One region of the Pseudomonas sp. TE36184 genome, then DNA from elsewhere that is predicted to be linked to it. Evidence: riboswitches for the same ligand, from Rfam matches in the RefSeq annotation. Region 1 holds a riboswitch; the other holds the start of a gene.

Region 1 (7,827 bases):
GTATTCGCCGAATTCGTTGGGCAGGCCGGCGTTAGGGTGCGCGGACACATAAGTGTTGGCCTTGTTCGACAGCTCTTCGAGGTACGGACGCAACTCGCTGGCGCCCAGGGCGCAGTTGAGGCCCACGGAAATCGGCTTGGCGTGGCTGACCGAGTTCCAGAACGCTTCGGTGGTCTGGCCCGACAGGGTACGGCCGGAGGCGTCGGTGATGGTGCCGGAGATCATGATCGGCAATTCGAAGCCCAGCTCTTCGAATACACCCTGCACGGCAAAGATCGCGGCCTTGGCGTTGAGGGTGTCGAAAATGGTTTCGATGAGGATCAGGTCTGCGCCGCCTTCGATCAGGCCCTTGGTGGCCTCGGTGTAGTTCTCCACCAGTTCATCGAAGGTCACGTTGCGGTAGCCGGGGTTGTTCACATCCGGCGACAGCGAGCAGGTACGGCTGGTCGGGCCGAGCACGCCGGCGACGAAGCGTGGCTTGTCCGGCGTCTCCAGGGTCTTGGCGTCGGCCACCTTGCGCGCGACGCGGGCACCTTCTACGTTCAACTCGTAGGCGAGCGACTCCATGCCGTAATCGGCCTGGGACACTTGGGTGGCGTTGAAGGTGTTGGTTTCGAGGATGTCGGCGCCGGCATCCAGGTACGCCTTCTCGATGGAGGCGATGACGTCCGGACGGCTGAGCAGCAACAGGTCGTTGTTACCCTTGACGTCGCTCGGCCAGTCGGCAAACCGTTTGCCGCGGTAGTCCTGTTCTTCCAGCTTATAGCTCTGGATCATCGTGCCCATACCGCCGTCGAGGATCAGGATGCGTTCCTTGAGGGCTTGGTGAAGGGCTTGCAGACGAGCGCTACGATCGGACATGGGACTACTCTGTTCAGGCATTACGGAGGGCGTGGATCATAGCAAACCTGTGTGGATTTGGAGCATGTGCAGGTTTTGCATGAATATCGTTCATGTTGGTGCGCGTGTTAGATCGGTAGAATCCGCGGGGTTTTCCATTTTGGCTTCATATCGGGACCAGGCTCATGCCGTATCGCATCATCATCAGCTTCGTTCTGTTGCTGATTGGCAGCACTACACAGGCCCAAGATCCCGCTCCGGCGCTTTCCTACACCCGTGATATCCAACCGATCTTCACTGAGAAGTGCGTGGCGTGCCATGCCTGCTACGACTCGGCCTGCCAGTTGAACCTGGGCAGTGGCGAGGGCGCGGCGCGGGGGGCGACCAAGGTGCTGGTCTACGATGGTGATCGCAGTCAGGCGACCAAGCCGACGCGTCTGTTCTACGACGCGTTCGGCAAGGCTGCCTGGCGGCACGAAGGCTTCACTTCCGTGCTCGACGCCCAAGGCAGCCAGGCTGCGTTGATGGCGCGCATGCTCGAACTGGGCCACAGCCGCGCGCCGTTGCAGCCCAACGGCAAGCTGCCGGACGACATCGTGCTGGGCCTGAACCGCGAGAACATGTGCCCGCTGCCAGAGGAGTTCGACACTTACGCCGACGTGCACCCCAATGAAGGCATGCCGCTGGCCGTGACCGGCTTGAGCGACCAGCAGTACCAGACCCTGCGACGCTGGCTGGCCTCCGGTGCGCCGATTGACCAGCAGGGCGTGGCGCCAAGTGCCCAGGAAGCCGCACAGGTGCTGCAGTGGGAAAACCTGCTCAACGCCCCCGGCGCCCGCGAAAGCCTGGTCGCCCGCTGGCTGTTTGAACACCTGTTTATCGCACATCTGTATTTCGAAGGCGGTGAGCCGGGGCATTTCTTCCAGTGGGTCCGCTCGCGCACCCCCAGCGGGCAGCCGATCGACCTGATCAATACCCGTCGCCCCAACGACGATCCCGGTACCCGGATCTACTACCGGCTGTGGCCGATACAGGGGGTGATCGTCCATAAGACCCACATCACGTACCCGCTCAGCGCGGCGAAAATGGAACGGGTCAAAGCCTTGTTCTACAGCGGCGACTGGCAGGTCAGCGCCTTGCCAGGCTACGGTCCGGGCCGTCGTGCCAACCCGTTCGAGACGTTCGAGGCGATTCCGGCCCAGGCGCGCTACCAGTTCATGCTCGATAATGCCGAGTACTTTGTCCGCACCTTCATCCGCGGCCCGGTGTGCCGGGGCCAGATCGCCACGGACGTGATCCGCGACAACTTCTGGGCACTGTTCCAGGCCCCCGAACACGACCTGTACATCACCGATCCGCTCTATCGTGGCCGTGCCACGCCGTTGCTGGCAATGCCCGGGCAGAACGACGACGTGGGCAGCGTGCTCAGCCTGTGGCTCAAGTACCGTGACAAGCGCAACGAGTACGAAGCGCTGCGTCGCTACCGCTATGGCGAGTTGCCGGCGCCCGGTTGGTCGACGCTGTGGGCCGGCAACGACAATGCGTTGTTGAGCATCTTCCGTCACTTCGACAGCGCGTCGGTCAATAAAGGCCTGATCGGTGAAGTCCCGCAGACGATGTGGTTGTTCGATTATCCGTTGCTGGAGCGCACCTACTACCAATTGGTGGTCAACTTCGACGTGTTCGGCAACGTCTCCCATCAGGCCCAGACCCGCTTGTACTTCGACCTGATCCGCAATGGCGCCGAACAGAACTTCCTGCGCCTGATGCCGGCCAATTCGCGGGACGATTTCCTCGACGATTGGTATCAGAACGGCGGCAAGGTCAAGTTGTGGATGGACTATGAGTCGATCGACGACGATAAACCCACCGGCCTGAAACTGAATGAAAAAGACCCGAAACGCGATTTCGTCAACCAGTTGCTGGCGCGTTATGGCGACCTCAATGCCAGCCCGGACCCGATCAATCGCTGTGTCGGCGCCTACTGCTCGCGGCCGGGCCTCGAACCGGTGCTGCGCGATGCCGAGCAGGCCCTGAGTCGCCTGACGTCACGCCCGGCGGCGGGGCTCAAGGTCATCGACCAATTGCCGGAAGCGACCATGCTGCGCATCGAAACCCGCACCGGTCATCGCGAGGTCTACAGCCTGCTGCGCAACCGTGCCCACAGTAATGTCGCGTTCATGCTGGGTGAGGCTTCTCGCTATCAACCGGGCCTGGACACGTTGACGGTCTACCCCGGCGTGCTGAGCAGTTATCCGAACTTCATGTTCAATATCCCGGCCGAGCAAGTGCCGGCGTTCGTCGCGGCCATGGAAAGTGCCCGCGACGCCCAGCACTTCGAGAAGATCGTCGATCGTTGGGGTGTGCGCCGCAGCCATCCGCAGTTCTGGGAGTACTTCCACGATCTGTCGACCTACATCCGCGAAACCACGCCGTTGGAAGAGGGTGTGCTGGATATGAACCGCTATGAAAACCTCTGACGGCGATGGCGAGGCTTTTCCGACAAAATTACTGGGGCTTTGTATCTGCGTAATATTTTGGCGTAAACTGCCAGCAAGCCTGTGAGGAGTTTCCATGACTGCCATAACCATTACCGACGCCGCCCACGATTACCTGGCTGACCTGCTGTCCAAGCAGAACACCCCGGGTATCGGCATCCGCGTCTTTATCACCCAGCCTGGCACCCAGTACGCCGAGACGTGCATCGCCTACTGCAAGCCGGGCGAAGAGAAGCCGGAAGACACCGCGCTGGGGCTGAAAAGCTTCACCGCGTATATCGATGCCTTCAGCGAAGCGTTCCTCGACGACGCGGTGGTCGACTACGCCACTGACCGCATGGGCGGCCAATTGACCATCAAGGCGCCGAACGCCAAGGTGCCGAACGTCAATGCCGACAGCCCGGTCAACGAGCGCATCAATTACTACCTGCAAACCGAGATCAACCCTGGGCTGGCCAGCCACGGTGGGCAGGTCAGCTTGATCGACGTGGTGGATGACGGTATCGCCGTATTGAAGTTCGGCGGCGGCTGCCAGGGCTGCGGCCAGGCGGATGTGACCCTGCGTGAAGGCATCGAGCGTACCTTGCTGGAGCGCATTCCGGAGCTCAAGGGCGTCCGCGATGTGACTGACCATACGCAGAAAGAAAACGCCTACTACTGAGTCAGGTGTTCGCTGCGAGCAAAAAAACGGCGCCCCGTGAGCGCCGTTTTTTTATGCTTAAAATTCAGCCGCTTACGCGACCTACCTAACGCTGAACATTAAGTGTGGGAGGGAGCTTGCTCCCGATAGCGGCGGGTCAGTCGACTTATCAAGCAACAGATACACCGCTATCGGGAGCAAGCTCCCTCCCACATTTTTTTGTGTTTGTTTAGTTAAGTCAGTGTTTTATGTTTGTTTTTTGATGTTTTTGATTAGGGGCGGTACAGGTGTGCATGCCCGGCCCGATACAGCGACGACGCGCTGAAACTGTCACTGGCCAGCACCCGACCCACCACAATCAGCGCTGTGCGCCTGAAGCCTTTGGCCGCGACTTTTTCGGCAATGTCCGCCAAGGTGCCGACAGCCCAATCCTGATCCGGCCAGGTCGCGCGGTGTACCACGGCAATCGGGCAATCCGCGCCATAGTGCGGCAGCAGTTCGGCGACGATCTTCTCCAGGTGATTGACCCCCAGATGAATCGCCATGGTCGTGCCGTGGCGGGCCAGGCTGTCGAAGTCTTCACCGGCGGGCATGCGGGTTTTATCGGCGTAGCGGGTGAGAATCACGCTCTGGGCGATGTCCGGCAGGGTCAGTTCAGTCTCCAGCAGCGCCGCGCAGGCGGCCACGGCGGTGACGCCGGGAATGATCTGGAACGCAATGCCCAACTCGCGCAACAGGCGGATCTGTTCGCCAATTGCGCCGTACAGGCTTGGATCGCCGGAGTGGACTCGCGCCACATCCTGGCCCTTGGCATCGGCGGCCTTGATCAGCTCGATGATCTGTTCCAGGTGCAGTTCGGCGCTGTTGACCACCTGTTCGGCCTGATGCCCCTCCAGTACCGCCGCCGGCACCAGCGACCCTGCATAGATGATCACCGGGCAACTGCGGATCAGCCGCTGGCCTTTGACGGTGATCAATTCCGGGTCGCCGGGGCCGGCGCCGATGAAGTAGACGGTCATGGAGAAATCCTGTGAAAAAACGCGCGAGCATGAGGAACGCTCATGATCGGAAGCGGCGATTATCGCGGTTTCAGTCGACGCAGGCCAATGCCAAGGTGGCCCGGGCGGATTTTTTGCGCGGGACCAACAGGCGCGCAGGGGCGCCGCCGAGTTGTTCGGCCAGGGCCAGGGCGGCGCTTTCGGCGATGCCGTAACAACCGGTATGGGCAAAGGCGACGGCGGACCTGTGGCTCAGACGGTCGTCATACATCGCCAGGTGCGCCGCGCTGAAGCAGTGCAGCGGCAGGTTCAGCCATTGGGCCAGGGCCAGCAAGCCCGGTTCATCCTGCTTGCGATCAAGGCTGGCCAGGGCGGTGATGCGATGGCGCTCGATACCGCCCTCGGCGAGGGCGGCGTTCAGCAGGTCCAGCAGGGCTTGAAACTCGCAGCCGCGCTGGCAGCCCAGGCCGACCACGAGGGTCATGCGGTGTATCGATCGTCGCGGTTGCGGCGAAACAACCAGGCGCTGATCAGCCCCAACGCCAACCAGAACGCGATGTTGGTCAGTTGCGAGGCGATCTTGAACTGTGCTTCCAGAGCCTCAGGGGCCAGCATCGAATGCACTTCAGGTTGCGGAGCGCCAATCACATGAGGCACCACGAGGATTGCCGCGCCCAGCGCTTTGAGCAGCCAGTTGCCACCGAATACCAGCAGCGCGATACCGGCCGCGGTTGAGGCCGCCGTGCCGATCCACCAGATCTGCCGTTGTGCCAGGTCGGCGGCGGCAGTGCCCGGCAATTCCGGCGGCAGGCCCAGGGTTGGCGCCAGGACGAAGGTCGCGTAACCGGCCAGGCCCCACAGCAGGCCTTGAGCCGTGCGAGTCGGCGCGCGCAGGGTGTAGAGCCCGGCGAGCATCAAGGCGAAACCGACCGCCACCACCAGATTGCCGCCGGTGGTCGACAGCACGCGCTGCCAGCCGTCTTCCGGCTCCCAGGCTTCGGCGTCATGGGCGTGTGCAGCGGTGCCGGCGGCGTGCTCGTGTACCACTTGCGTCGCGGCCGGGGCTTTTTCAAAGGTTTCCGCCTGCATGATTAGCGGGGCGACCCAGAAACTTTGCAGCAAGGTCAACAACAGGGCGGCCAGCAGCCCACTGAAACCTGCGGTTTGCGCAATACGCTTGATCATGTCGGCAGGTCTCAATGGCACGGGAACGCGGCGCTGTGGCGGGTATCGTGGGCGGCGTTGTGTACCGCTTCGATATGCGAGAACCCGGCGAAATACACCAGGCACGCGCCGAGGATCGAAGCGCCGATGGCGGCGCCCAGGCGTTGGCTCAGGGTGGCGGTGCTGCTGGTGCTAGACGAGGTGCTGCTGATGATCGACATGGCGCGTCCCTTCAGGGGTTCAGGGTGACACGAGCGCATGCAAAACCCGCGAGCCAGGCACGCAGGGTTCAAACAGCGCCCGCCCACCGCGGGTTTGTTAGATGATTTTTTTCGGGCCGGTCTCCGGGCTTGCGAGGGGGCTCTTGAACTGAGTCCTGAAAGCATCGCCTTCCCATGCACAAAGCACAGTGGCCGTGACGCTTCGCTCGCTTACCGTTGCGGGGGCAGCACCGGACTGGTCATATCGCTATGACGCACCGGTTTCCCGTTTCACCCTGTGAAGGGCACCCGAAACAAGGTGTGTAGGAAAGCATGCAGGGCGACGGTAGTCAAATTGACTGAGCCCCTGTAGCCTTGCACCCTCGAGGTTCTTCGGCCCAGGCCGAAGCTAAGAAGGGAACGCGGTTCAAGCCGCGGCTGCCCCCGCAACTGTGAAGGGTTTATCTGACTGCCACGCCACTGCCATCAAGGCGGGAAGGCGCAGCCAGCGCCGGTCGCAAGACCCGCAAGCCCCAAGCCAGGAGACCTGCCTCGCAACCGATTTTTCAATTCAACCGGGCGGGGTGATCCGGTGACGAAATCTGCTGCTGCGCGTCGCGCAGGGCCTATCGTCCCGTATGCCCGCCCCCAAGGGCATCCGATGAAAACACTGGCCAAACTCCCCGTCACCATCGTTACCGGCTTTCTCGGCTCGGGCAAAACCACCTTGCTGCGCCATATGCTCGATAACGCCCAGGGCCGTCGCATCGCGGTGATCGTCAACGAGTTCGGCGAGCTGGGCATCGACGGTGAAATCCTCAAGCAGTGCTCCATCGGCTGCACCGAGGAAGAAGCCAACGGCCGCGTGTATGAACTGGCCAACGGCTGCCTGTGCTGCACCGTGCAGGAAGAGTTCTTCCCGGTGATGCGCGAACTGGTTGCCCGTCGCGGCGACCTTGACCATATCCTCATCGAAACCTCCGGCCTGGCCCTGCCAAAACCTTTGGTCCAGGCGTTCCAGTGGCCGGAAATCCGCAACGCCTGCACGGTCGATGCGGTGATCACCGTGGTCGACAGCCCCGCCGTGGCGGCCGGTACCTTCGCCGCCTTCCCGGATCAGGTCGACGCCCAGCGCAAACTCGACCCGAACCTGGACCACGAATCACCGCTGCATGAACTGTTCGCCGACCAACTGGCCAGCGCCGACCTGGTGATCCTCAACAAGTGCGACCTGATCAGCCCCGACGACCTGGCCCGCGTGCGCCTGGAAGTCGCCGAAGAGTTGCCGCCGGCGGTGAAGATCATCGAAGCCAGCAGCGGTCGGGTACCGCTGGACGTGCTGATCGGCCTGGGCGCCGGCTCCGAAGAGCACATCGACGGTCGCCATAGCCATCACGATCATCATCACGAAGGCGAAGACGATCATGATCACGATGCGTTCGACTCCATTTCCATCGACTTGCCCCAGTCCGACGAAGCCCTGCTGC
Region 2 (7,827 bases), 680 kb from region 1:
ACCTGGCTGCTGGCCGGGCCGGGCAGGAATTGGCACAGCGCGACCAAATCCCCATAACTGCGCTCGCTCAGCCAGCGGCGCCGGGTGACGAACTCGTCGCGAAAGTAACCCAGGTGTGCGACGGGGCCGCCGAAGGAGGTGAGCCCCAAGCGCAGGAAAATCAGAAACACCGACCAGGAGCTGGCGGGGCGATCAGTCGGGGAATGGGCCAAGGTCGGCGTCTCGGTGAGGGCAATAGGGGAGCGGTGTGTCGAGGCACCTTAGCGAATTTTGATGACGTGAAGAAGAGGCCGTTACGTGAAAGCGTAACCCGCGTTGTTGTACTGTTGGCTCCCCAGGACAGGTGCCCACTGCAAAGGATTGAACATGACATTGACCGTCGAAACCTTTCTCGAGTTGGCCATGGCCAACCCCATCAACGCCGAGATCACCGCGCGCCTGCCGGCCCTTGGTGTGAACCAGTGCATGCTGACCGCGGGCTGTCTGTTCCAGGCTGTTTGGAATCATCAGTCGAATCTGCCTGCTGACCAGGGGGTAAAGGACTACGACATTTTTTACTTCGACCCGGACCTTTCCTGGGAGGCCGAAGACGCGGTCATTCGCGCTGCACAGCGGCTGTTCGAGGATTTGGAGGTAGAAATTGAAGTGAAGAATCAGGCGCGCGTTCACCTTTGGTATGGCCAGCGGTTTGGCCGACCGTATCCGCAGCTGCACTCCGCGCGCGCCGGGATTGATCGTTACCTGGTGGCCGGGACGTGCATCGGGCTGGATGTGGCGACGGGTGAGGTGTATGCGCCGTTTGGTTTGACTGATATGGAGCAGGGCCTGCTCAGGATCAACCCGATCAATCCTGAGCCGGAGTTGTTTGCGCAGAAGGCGCGCAGCTATCAGGCGCGGTGGCCTTGGCTGAGGATTGTCGAGGATTAGCCCAGCGCACGCGGCAGTTCGGCAGGTGCTGCGCGCTGATCCCATCGCCGCCTCGCCGGGCTCGACAGCGCCGACATTTGAACGGTGTTGCCGTTAAGCGCGCAGTCGCAGAATCTGCGCCCCGTCAAACGGGTCCGTCAGGTAGTGCGCCTGCACCCCGAAGGTGTCCTGCAGCCGCTGCGGCGTCAGCACGTCCTGCGGCTTGCCCAGCGCCACCAAACGCCCGCGGTCCAGCACGGCCAGGCGATCACAGGTCAGTGCCTGGTTGAGATCGTGCAGGGCGATCAGGGTCGTCACGGGTAACGCCTGCACGCCCTTGAGAATCGACAGTTGATGCTGGATATCCAGGTGGTTGGTCGGCTCATCCAACACCAGAATCTGTGGCCGTTGCGCCAGGGCGCGGGCGATGTGTACGCGTTGGCGCTCACCGCCGGAGAGGCTGCGCCAGGCGCGGTTGCTCAAGTGCATGGCGTCCACGTCGTGCAGCGCCTGGCGCACGATGCGATCGTCTGCCTCGGACCACGGGCTCAGCGCTGACAGCCACGGGGTGCGGCCCAATGCGACAGCGTCGAACACCCGAATGGCATCGTCGGTGTCGGCCTGTTGTTCCACCACGGCCAGACGTTGTGCCACGGTGCGGCGGGGCAGCTCGCCCAGGCGCTCGCCACCCAGGCGTACTTCGCCATGAGCGGGGGTACGCAACCCGGCCAACAGTTTGAGCAAGGTGGATTTACCCGAGCCGTTCGGGCCGACGATCCCGAGGGTTTCGCCGAGCGTCACCTCCAGGTGGATATCCCGCAGCAACTCGGCTTCCCGCACCTTGAAGCCCAGCCCGCTGCAGCTCAATACCGGCGCACTCATCGAGGGTTTCTCCGGCCGATCAGAATCAGTGCAAACACCGGCGCGCCGACCAGCGCAGTGACCACGCCGACCGGAATCACCTGGCCCTTGATCAAGGTGCGCGACAGTACATCCGCTGCAATCAGAAACAGCGCGCCGCCCAATGCGCTGGCCGGCAACAGGCGCGAGTGCCCGGTGCCGAGCAGCAGGCGCGCGGCATGGGGAATCACCAGCCCGACAAAACCGATGGAGCCGACAATCGACACCATCACCGCCGTGACCAATGCCGCGCAGCCCACCAGCACCCATTGCACGCGGCGTACCGGGATGCCGAGGGAGGCCGCCGAGTCGCGGCCGAAGGTGAACGCATCCAGCGCCCGACGATGCCACAGGCACACCGCCAACCCGGCGACCGCCACCGGCACCGCCAGCCACACCGACGGCCAACGCACGCCGCTGAGGTTGCCCAGCAGCCAGAACAGAATGCCGCGCGCCTGTTCGGAGCTGGCCGACTTGGTGATCAGGAACGCGGTGAGCGCATTGAACAGCTGCGAGCCGGCAATGCCTGCGAGGATGATCTGCCCGGTGCCGCTGGACGAACCGCTGGCCCGCGCGAGCAATACCACCAGCGCAAACGCCGCCATCGCCCCGCCGAACGCACCGACCGACAGCGAAACCAAGCCGCCGCCGACACCCATCAGCACCACCAGGACTGCGCCTGTCGACGCGCCGGCGCTGATGCCCAGCAGGTAAGGATCGGCCAGGGGATTGCGCAACAACGACTGCAAAATCACCCCGCAGGTGGCCAGCCCGGCCCCGCATGCGGCGGCGACCAGGGCGCGGGTCAGGCGGTAGTTCCACACCACGCCTTCATCGATCGGGTCCAGCACGTAGCCGGCCGCCCACAGTTTGTTGGCGAGTACCTGCAACACCACCTGCGGCGCGATGGCGGTTTCGCCGATGGCCACGCCGGCGAGCACGGCGATCAGTAGCAATGCCAGGGCGAGTAGGGTTCGTATCATTTCGGCAGGTCGTAGCCGTCGATGGCCGCAGCCAGTTGTTCAAGACCCTCGAAGGTCCGCACGCTGGCCTGCAGGGCCATGGCGTCGAGGATGATGATGCGGTTGTGTTTCACCGCGTCCATGTTGCGCGTCACCGGGTCGCTGCGCAGGAAGGCGAGCTTCTGTGCATGATCGTCGGCCGGGTAGCGGCGGCGGTCCATGCGGGCGATCACCAGCACGGTGGGGTTGGCCTTGGCGATGGTTTCCCAGCCGACGGCGGGCCATTCCTCATCGGACTGCACCACGTTGCGCAGGCCGAGCGTTTGCAGCATGAACTCGGGGACACCCTTGTGACCGGCCACGTAGGGATCGCTGGCCATCTCGGCGCTGGAAAACCACACCAGCGCACTGGCCTGCTTGAGCCCCTTGGCTTGCACGGTGGCGACGGACTTGGCCAGGCGCGCCTTGAGTTCATCGTTGAGTTGCTGGCCGCGATCCTGCACGTCGAAAATCTCCGCCAACTGGCGGATGCCCTTGTAGATCGTGTCGATGCGGAACGGCTCCAGCCGCGTGCCGTCGGCGCCCACCCGGTTGTTCTTGGCTTCGCAGTCGGAGGGCAGCAGGTAGGTGGGGATCTTCAACTCATGAAACTGCTCGCGGGTGCCCACCACGCCTTGCGGGCCGACCACCCATTCCAGTTCGGCCGCCACCAGTTGCGGGCGCTTGGCGATCACCGACTCGAAGCTCGGTTCGTTATTGGCCAGGCGTTCGATGCCGTCGTTCAGCGCCTTGAACTGTGGCAGCACGTTGTTGAACCACAGCGACGTGCCGACCACTCTATCGCCCACGCCGAGGGCATAGAGCATTTCGGTGGCGGCCTGGCCGATGGTCACGGCGCGGGCGGGCGCTTGCGCGAAGGTCAGGCTGCTGCCGCAGTTCTCCACTGTCAGCGGGTACTGAGTGGGGGCCGCTTGGGCCAGGGCACACAGGCCCAGGCCGGTGAGCAGGGCGGTAACGCGTGGCAGCATTGGGCAATCTCCTTGGAGCCGTACCTGGAACAGGGGGTGTACGGTTCGGAAACACGCCCTCGACCGCTGCGGGTGAGGCAGGCAAGGATGTCCTTCCCGGACACCCCGCCGGTTAGTGATTTTGCTGGGCCGGCAGGTCTCCTGACTGATGCGTCGTCGCCACGCTCCAGCCTTCCCGGACGGGGTCCAGTGGCAGTGGGGGAGCGGGCTCGGCATCTACAGTTGCGGGGGCAGTTCCGATTGGCGCGGTGTACCGCGCTTCGGATTCCCTATTAGTCCCGTTTGGGAACCGGCGCGGTATGGTAGTCGATCACGGCGGGGCGATATAGCCTTAGGTCGCCTGGTTACAGACGAATATCTTCAGGGCCCTGGATCAGCGCTTCAATTCGCGTCCCCGTGGCGCGCTCTTCATTGCTGAAACCATCGTAGTCGGCCAGGTTGGCGAAGCGGATACCGGTCAAGCGTTCGATCTGAATCACGCTGCGCTGGTAGGTTCTGAGCTGGCCGAACATGAGGTCGAGCTGACCCAGCTCGCGGTTTTGGTCGATCATGTAGGCGCTGGCGCAGGGCTTGCCGTCGTCGCTGAGGTAGGCGACCACTTTCCAGAACGCTTTGGGGATTTTAATGCCCCGGTAGACGCGATCGTCGTCCGCCAACACCGGGCCGGTAAACACCGTGGCCCGGGCTTTCCAGCGTTGTGTGTTATCGAGAATGTAGTCCTCGAGTTCCAGCCAGGTCTTCTGGTTGAACCCGCTCATCTGCGGTGAGCAGTTGGTGAAGTGGAAGGTGTCGGCATTGGCGATGTTGGCCGCGTCACCCCAGTTGGGGTCCTGTCGGCGCACCAGGTGACCGCGGTCCAGGCCATTGTCGGTGTAGAGCGCGTCGCCCACCTGTGCGCTGATGGGCAGGCGGCCGTCGTAGGCCCAGGCGTCGTTGCTGCGGATGATATCCACATGCTGTGCGCCATCGATATTGGCGCCCACGTAGAGTGCCAGTCGCCTCGAGCGCGACATGGTCACTGAGAAATGCGTGTAGTCCAGGCGCAGCGGCTGTACGTCAGCCAGCAGGGCTTCATCCACCGTGGGCCATGGCACCACGAAGCGGTCGAGAAACGCTTCAGCGTAGCCGCGCCGGTCCTGCAGGTCCTTGGCCGCGGTGACACGCGCAGTCGCCGCCCTGGCCTCCATGAGGCTGGGGCCGGCCGCGAGCAACGGGCGCAGATCGGCGAGCCGGGGGCGGTGCGAAAGGTCGATTTTGGTGGCGCGTGGGGGCATTGTAAGTTCCTCGCAGTCCTCGGATTAACACTACTGCAGCATAGCTTCATGACAATTTGGCCCAAGCCGCCACGGCAGGACTATTCTTGAACGGTTACCCGGACGTTCACCCCACGCCAAAATGGAGCCAGCCAATGTGTGTTCGCCAGCATCGCAACCCGATTTTCTGCCTGATCCCGCCATACATGCTCGACCAGATCGCCCGCAACGGCGATAAAGCGCAACGGGAAGTCGCGTTACGCACACGCGCCAAAGACAGCACGTTTCGTTCGTTGCGCATGGTTGCCGTACCCGCCAAAGGGGTCGCCCACATGGCCCTGCCCATGGGCGCCGAAAAACGGCGTTCGATCTACAGTGCCGAGGGCGCCGATAGCCTGCCGGGCAAGTTGATCCGTGGCGAAGGGCAGCCCGTCAGTGGTGATGTGGCGGTGGACGAGGCCTACGATGGGTTGGGCGCCACATTCGATTTTTTCGATCAGGTCTTCGACCGCAACTCCATAGACGACGCCGGTATGGCGTTGGACGCGACCGTTCATTTTGGCCAGAACTACAACAATGCATTCTGGAACTCGAGCCAGATGGTGTTTGGTGATGGCGATCAGCAACTATTCAACCGGTTCACGATAGCCCTTGATGTCATTGGCCATGAGTTGGCCCACGGTGTGACCGAAGATGAGGCCAAGCTGATGTATTTCAATCAATCCGGTGCGTTGAACGAGTCGCTGTCCGACGTGTTCGGCTCACTGATCAAGCAGTACGCGCTGCAGCAAACGGCGCAAGATGCGGATTGGTTGATCGGCAAAGGGTTGTTTACCAAGAAAATCAAAGGCACTGCGTTGCGCTCGATGAAAGCGCCGGGCACCGCGTTCGATGACAAGCTGCTGGGCAAGGACCCTCAGCCGGGGCATATGGACGATTTCGTGCAGACCTATGAGGACAACGGCGGGGTGCATATCAATTCCGGTATTCCCAACCATGCGTTCTATCAGGTAGCCACGAAGATCGGCGGGTTTGCCTGGGAGCGCGCAGGGCGTATCTGGTATGACGCGCTACGCGATGCGCGGTTGCGGCCGAACGCGGGGTTCCTGCGTTTCGCGCGCATCACCTACGACATTGCCGGTCGGCTGTACGGTGCTGGCAAGGCCGAGCACAAGGCGGTGAAGGAAGGCTGGAAAGCAGTGGGCATTAACGTCTGACAACCCGCCTGGGCGGTGAGGAACAGCCATGCAAATTTCGATCAAGGAAATTGGGGGACCCGCGTTTTTCCCGGGCCTGGCCCGACCGAACACCGTGGAACTGGAGACGCTGCCCGAGGCGGACCAGCAAGAGTTGCGGCAACTGATCGAGGCTTCACACTTCTTTCAGTTGCCGCAAAGCACCGCGCCGGAACCCGGTAATCCAGGCCAGGTGCATTACACCCTGACCGTGACCGAAGGTGAACGCGAGCACACGGTCTGTGTGCTCGCGCCAGTGAAGTCAGAGGCGCTGGACGGGCTGGTGCAGTGCGTGCGCCGGCATATCCGCTGCTGAGCCTGCTGCGCAGCCCGCGGGATCACGCTCCCTTGCCACAGGGGTTGCTGTGGATTATTTGCGATCCAGCCACACCGTCTGCGCATTGCAGAATTCCCGCACGCCAAAGTGCGACAACTCCCGCCCAAAGCCGCTTTTCTTCACGCCGCCAAACGCCACCCGCGGGTCGGACACGCTGAAGGCGTTGACGAAGATCCCGCCGGTTTCCAGCTGGTCGGCGATCTCGCGCGCTTTCGCCGAGTCGCGGGTGAAGATGCTCGCGGTCAGGCCGAACTCGCTGTCGTTGGCCAGGGCCACGGCGTGATCGGCGTCGCGGGCGCTGATGATGGAGGCGACGGGGCCGAACAGCTCTTGTTTGAACGAGGTCATCTGGTCGGTGACGTCGGCCAGTACGGTCGGTGCGTAGTAGTTGCCGGCGCCGGGCACTTTGTCGCCGCCCAGCAGCAGGGTCGCGCCTTCTGCCAGGGTCGCCTGGACCTGGCCGTGCAGTTCGTCGCGCAGGTCGAAGCGGGCCATCGGGCCGACGTAGGTGTGGGTCGAGGTCGGGTCGCCCATCACCAGTTGGCGGCTGGCTTCGACGAACTTGGCGGTGAAGGCGTCCACCACGCCGGCTTCGATGATCAGGCGCTTGGCCGCGGCGCAGACTTGGCCGCTGTTCTGGAAACGGCCGATCACCGCGGCCTGGACGGCGGCGTCGAGGTCGGCGTCGTTGAGCACGATGAACGGGTCGCAGCCGCCCAGTTCGAGCACGCATTTCTTCAGCGCGGCACCGGCCTGGGCGCCGATGGCCATACCGGCGCGCACGCTGCCGGTGAGGGTGACGGCGGCGATGCGTGGGTCGGCGATGGCTTTGGAAACACCGTCCTGGGTCACGTTGAGCACTTCGAACAGGCCTTCGGCAAAGCCGGCTTTGTGGAACGCCGCTTTCATCAGGTAGGCGCTGCCCATCACGTTCGGTGCGTGTTTGAGCACGTAAGTGTTGCCAGCGAGCAGCGTCGGCACGGCGCCGCGCAGGACTTGCCAGACCGGGAAGTTCCACGGCATCACCGCGAGGATCGGGCCCAGCGGGCGGTATTCGATGTGCGCGCTGCCGTTGTCCACCAGCGTCGGTTCCGCGGCGAGCATGGCTGGACCGTGGGCGGCGTACCATTCGCTGAGTTGCGCACATTTCTCGATTTCGGCGCGGGCCTGGACGATGGGTTTGCCCATTTCCAGGGTGATCATCTG

The links. Region 1 has a riboswitch for cobalamin ahead of ACVWZP_RS03230 (CbtB domain-containing protein). Riboswitches for the same ligand answer to the same signal wherever they lie in the genome.
Region 2: another riboswitch for cobalamin. It lies ahead of ACVWZP_RS00040 (ABC transporter substrate-binding protein); the one in region 1 lies ahead of ACVWZP_RS03230 (CbtB domain-containing protein).

Annotation. Positions count from the first base shown of each region.
Region 1 is NZ_JBSSCU010000001.1:687,027-694,853, forward strand. Features, by position in the region: gene metH (methionine synthase) at 1-861, opposite strand, end outside; gene ACVWZP_RS03205 (fatty acid cis/trans isomerase) at 1,026-3,320, shown strand; gene nfuA (Fe-S biogenesis protein NfuA) at 3,415-3,999, shown strand; gene cobM (precorrin-4 C(11)-methyltransferase) at 4,251-4,997, opposite strand; gene ACVWZP_RS03220 (cobalamin biosynthesis protein) at 5,068-5,460, opposite strand; gene ACVWZP_RS03225 (CbtA family protein) at 5,457-6,161, opposite strand; gene ACVWZP_RS03230 (CbtB domain-containing protein) at 6,173-6,361, opposite strand; cobalamin riboswitch at 6,459-6,668, opposite strand; cobalamin riboswitch at 6,710-6,909, shown strand; gene cobW (cobalamin biosynthesis protein CobW) at 7,002-7,827, shown strand, end outside.
Region 2 is NZ_JBSSCU010000001.1:4,807-12,633, forward strand. Features, by position in the region: gene chrA (chromate efflux transporter) at 1-212, opposite strand, end outside; gene ACVWZP_RS00025 (nucleotidyltransferase family protein) at 367-927, shown strand; gene ACVWZP_RS00030 (ABC transporter ATP-binding protein) at 1,021-1,788, opposite strand; gene ACVWZP_RS00035 (FecCD family ABC transporter permease) at 1,785-2,789, opposite strand; gene ACVWZP_RS00040 (ABC transporter substrate-binding protein) at 2,786-3,796, opposite strand; cobalamin riboswitch at 3,911-4,105, opposite strand; gene ACVWZP_RS00045 (DNA/RNA non-specific endonuclease) at 4,141-5,070, opposite strand; gene ACVWZP_RS00050 (M4 family metallopeptidase) at 5,205-6,266, shown strand; gene ACVWZP_RS00055 (protealysin inhibitor emfourin) at 6,295-6,600, shown strand; gene ACVWZP_RS00060 (aldehyde dehydrogenase family protein) at 6,655-7,827, opposite strand, start outside.